2 regions of the Bradyrhizobium sp. 14AA genome follow, and region 1 is predicted to be linked to the other one. Evidence: riboswitches for the same ligand, from Rfam matches in the RefSeq annotation. Region 1 holds a riboswitch; the other holds the start of a gene.

Region 1 (2,387 bases):
ACGATGCGCGGACCGACCTCGGTGAGCGCGCCGGACATGATGATCTGATCGGGCATGCCGAGATAGGCACCCCAATAGATATGAAACCCGGCTGGATCGAGTGACTGGAATGCGGTGCCGCCGTCGAGCATCACGACGACCGTATCGACGCCTTGTGGCCAGCCGCCTTCGCGCAGACGGCGCCCCGTCGTCACCAGGAACGGCTCGCCGATGTCGTTGAGCGGCAGCGCATGCGCCGCGCACAGCGCCTGGATCGAGGTGATGCCGGGGACGACTTCGATCTTCGGCAACGGATTGAGCCGCCGCGCAATGCGCAGCGAGGAGTCGTAGAGCGAGGGATCGCCCCAGATCAGCAGCGCGACCTTGCCGTCACCACCGAGATGATCTGCGATCGTCTGCGACCAGGCCGCGGCGACGGCATCGTGCCAATCGTCCACGCCCTTGCGGTAGTCGGCTTCACCGGCGTCGCGCACAGGAAGATCGAACTCGGCGATGCGCGTCCTGTCGCTGGTGAGCACATCCGCGCAGATCGTCCGCCGCAAGTCTGCAAGATCGGACTTGGCCGTCCCCTTGCGCGGGATCAGGACGAGATCGGCTGCGTTGATGGCTTGAACGGCTGCGCGCGTGAGCTGCCCGGGATCACCGCAACCGATGCCTATCAGGGAAAGCGTGAGCATCGCGCGTGGGCGGGGCGGCCATGACGGCCGCCCCATTTTCTCTTAAGCCGCGTTGTGCAGGCGCGGGGTGACGAGGCCGGGCGCGGTAACACCGCGCAGCGACTTCGCCAGCGCCAGCACGGCGAGATCGGCCAGCGGCTCGATCACGATGACGAGCGCGTAGGACGCCGCAAACGTGGCGATGCTGGCGAGGTTGCTCATGGCAAAACCGGAGCCATAGAGCGCCCAGAACGCCACCCAGGCGATCACGCCGGCCTGATAGGTCGTCGAGAGCGCCAGCGCCTGGCGATACTTCAAATCGACATAGGCGGTGTTGCGCGAAATGATCCGTGTGGCGATCGCCTGGATCCCGAACAGCGGCACCAGGAGCGTCGTGACGTTCATGCCATATTGCGGCAGGTCGGCCGGCTCGAAGAACACGCCCTGAAGCAGCAGGCCGAACGCAAGGCCGAAGGCGGCGGGCGCAGCGCCGAACAGCAGGAACAGGGTCGAGCCAAGGATGAAGTGCACCTCGGAGACGCCGACCGGGAAGTGCGGCAGGATCTCGAAGAAGGTGAACACCAGGACGGTGGTGGCAAGGGTGCGCGCCGCGAACGAGGTGATGCCCTGCTCGCGCACGGTCTCTGCCGCAAGCTTCAGCGCAACGCCGCCTGCGGCGATGCCGGTTGCGTAACTCAACACGAGCTTGGCGCCCGTTACGACTCCTGGTTCGATATGCATGGCTCAGATCCTTCCTGCCGTCACACCCGACTGCCTTGGCCTCAAAACTTGCACGGCCGGTCTCCTGGCTCGCGGTTCACTGGGTTCTCCGGCCTTCCCGGACCTTGCGGCCCAGTGGCTGATCGGAGCCCCTCACCGCTTACAGTCGCGGGGGCGGCTGGGGTTTTGGGCGCCGCAACTGGGTCCGCCCACCCCCATTCCCGATTATGCTCCGGCGCTTTGCGCCGCGTCGAGCACCATGCATCTCCTGTGTGCCTCTTTCGCCAGCCGGGCGTCAAGGGGCGAAGGGCGGCCGGGGCGATCATGACGGATAATCCCCCGCCAGCGCGCCGAACAGGATGACGGCAGCCGTGGAAGCCGCCCCGCCCCGCGCAAGCTGCTCGGCAAGCTCGGCAATCGTGGTGCGGACCAGCCGTTCGTCGGCCCGGCCAAGGGATTCGGCGAACAGCGCCGGGGTCTCCGCGGCGAGGCCATGCTCGATCAACTTTGCGACAAGCGCCGGAAAGGTGCGGCGGCCCATATAGACCACGGTGGTTGCTTCGGGATCGGCCAGTGCCGCCCAGTTCAGGTTTGGCGGCAGCTCGCCCGTGACGTCGGCGCCGGTCACGAACTGCACCCGGCGCGAGGTGTGGCGCCGGGTCAGGGGAATGCCGGCTTGCGCCGCGGCGACGCAGGCCGAGGTGACGCCGGGAACGATCTCGTAGGCGATGCCGGCTTCGCGCAGCGTCTCCAGCTCCTCCTCGAGCCGGCCGAAAATGCCGGCATCGCCCGACTTCAGCCGCACCACGCGCGCGCCGGTTGCGGCATAGTCGACCAGCAGGCGGTTGACGTGGTGCTGCTTGGTCGAGGGCCGCCCCGCCCGTTTCCCTACCGCGACGAGGTTGGCGCCGGGCCGGGCCAGATCGAGGATCGCGCCGGACGCCAAATCGTCATAGAGCACGACGTCAGCCTCGCGCAGCCGCGCGGCGCCCTTCACGGTGAGCAGCTCGG
Region 2 (2,387 bases), on a different contig from region 1:
TGTGCCAGGGAGTAAGCCCCTGCCCGGCGCCGCGGTTTTGCTGAAAGCTCGCATCGTAATAGTCGATGCCGGTCAAGAGTTGCGACGGCATTCCGAACAGCAGGCCCTTCACGCTGAGCCGCGGCGTGATCGACCACGTCGTGAGGTCAGCATTCACATAGGTCGACGTGAAGAACGCCGGCACCGGCGTCGGGCTCGCGAAGAACGCACTCTGCTGCTTCTTGTCACGCACGCCGCCATCGACGATGAGATCGACGCCATTCACCAGGGTCTTGGTGAAGCCTGCGGTCGCGCTAAAACCCTGCTGGTTGGCGTAGTTGAACGGCGTACTGGTCCCGCGCCGGGCGGTGGCGAGCTCGTCGAGGCCAATCGAGGGGTCGACGGTGCGGCCGCCCGGCAGCCGCAGCTCCTGATTGTCGCCGGTGACGGTCAGGAAGGCGGTCAGGCCGGGCGTGGTGTAATTGAGATTGCCGACGCCGTTCTCCTGAACATGGTGATTGTTGTCGCGATAGCCGTCGGTCTTGACGGCATTGCCGTAGAACGAGGTCGACCACGGACCGGAATTGAGCGAGGTCGAGACGTTGCCGATCCCAGTGTTGAACGAGCCGAAGCCGGCCTCGATGCGCGCGGTGGCGGGCGGTCCGCCGACGCCGTTTTTGGTGACGATGTTGATCACGCCGCCGACCGCGTTGTCCCCATAAAGCACCGCACCGGAATTGCCGCGCGTGATCTCGATCCGCTCGATGGAGTTGAGCGGGATGGTGGAGAGGTCCACCTGCGCCATGTCGATATCGTTGAGGCGTCGTCCGTTGACCAGCACCAGCGTGTTGGCTGTGGCAAACGCACCAAAGCCGCGCAGGTCCACACTGGTCTTGGCGCCGATCTGGCCGCCATAGAGCGTCGTGATCTGGGCACCGGGCACTTGCGTCGCGATGATCTCGGCAAGCGTCTGCGACGGCGAATGGGCGATGTCTGCGGCCGTGATGACGGTCGTGGCGGCCCCGACAATGCCGCCGCTGCTGGTGGCAGTCTCACGGCCGGAGCCGGACGAGCCAGAGCCAGTGCCCGTCGGCGCTCCGCCTGGCGCGACATTCGGTGCCGCCCGCCGCCAGACCGTGTCGCCGTCGCCGGCAACCCTCGCGCGCGTCCGGTTCTCGTCGGACCTCGTCACTTCGATCGGCGGCAAGGGCTCGGCGGTGGCCTGCTGTGCAAAGGCGGTCGAAAGATCGAGCGGATAAAGGGAAACGGACGTGAAGAGGCCGGCGCAGAGGCGCCCGGCTGCAGAGACGAAACGGGACACAATTGTAACCTCGGCATGACGTCAGTGGCACGTCACAGCGAACGAGGTTTCATGGCGGAGCGATCGATTGCTCCGATGAAGCCAATGTCTGTACTCCCCGACCGACATCTTCGCGTGTGACCACGGCTGACGGCAGGTCTCCTGGCTCGCGGGTCGTTACCCTCCGTCGCCTTCCCAGGACCGAGATTCCCAGTGGCATAGGACGAAAGATTCACCGCTTACAGTTGCGGGGGCAGCCATGGCATTGAGAAAATCCCGCGTTGGGAAATCCCGCACCACGTTCCCTTTTGATCTCCGTGAGGAGAACCGTCGCCGATCATTTACGGGCCGCGCGGCTGCGGAGTCAATCGACCGATAGTGCCGCATGCCGGCTGTTCAGGTCCGTCCTCGCGGGCGCTGGGCCAGGGCCCAGGCAACGGTGACGTCGCGGGGCGGAACGTCGAGGCGCTTGATCGGCGTCAGCTCGCCGGAGGCGGAGACGATCGCGGTCTCCTCGCGGCGGCAGCGCGGGCACACGAAGCGGACTTCGTGCGGGGATGCCGACCAGCTCGAACGTTTCACATTGGCCGCCATCGGCCAAGCATCGCAATGCGAGCACGACACCAGAAATCGACCGGGATCGAGCATACCCATTCCATCGGACTCCGCGTCCTGCCGCCCCTTCAATGATTAACGCATGTGAATCGTTCCGGTGCCTCGGCACCGCTGACCTCCTGCCTCGGGAAGCCCGGCGGCCCTTGGCGCTCCCTTGGCGCCGGAAGGCCTCAGTGCGCGCCCTTGAGGGTGCAGGACGTGGTGCAGGTGACCGTGGTGCCGTGGTCGCACGCCTTGCAGGCGGCAACGCACTGGTTCATGTCCCGGGCATTGTACGAGCTGTAGTTCCGCATCGGGCAAACCAAGGTCGAGCCGGTGATGTCCTGCTCCTGGTTGCAGGCTGCCGTTGCGAGCGCGAGAACAAGAACTGCAAGAAGGCGCATGGGATTGCCCTATAGGGAGCGGCAAAGCGATTTCAGCGAGGTACGCTGCATCGCAACGGACCCCGGCATTCCCACTGCGAGCAATCGTGGAAGCGCGACGCCCGCATCCC

Evidence for each region. A riboswitch is a leader RNA that binds a small molecule or an ion and turns the genes downstream of it on or off. The one in region 1 is predicted to bind cobalamin.
Region 2: another riboswitch for cobalamin. It lies ahead of RAD15_RS36720 (TonB-dependent receptor); the one in region 1 lies ahead of RAD15_RS27715 (energy-coupling factor ABC transporter permease).

Annotation. Positions count from the first base shown of each region.
Region 1 is NZ_JAVAYM010000017.1:188,547-190,933, reverse strand. Features, by position in the region: gene cobF (precorrin-6A synthase (deacetylating)) at 1-677, opposite strand, end outside; gene RAD15_RS27715 (energy-coupling factor ABC transporter permease) at 720-1,397, opposite strand; cobalamin riboswitch at 1,435-1,653, opposite strand; gene cobA (uroporphyrinogen-III C-methyltransferase) at 1,699-2,387, opposite strand, start outside.
Region 2 is NZ_JAVAYM010000028.1:114,506-116,892, forward strand. Features, by position in the region: gene RAD15_RS36720 (TonB-dependent receptor) at 1-1,300, opposite strand, end outside; cobalamin riboswitch at 1,415-1,626, opposite strand; gene RAD15_RS36725 (hypothetical protein) at 1,676-1,933, opposite strand; gene RAD15_RS36730 (hypothetical protein) at 2,065-2,277, opposite strand.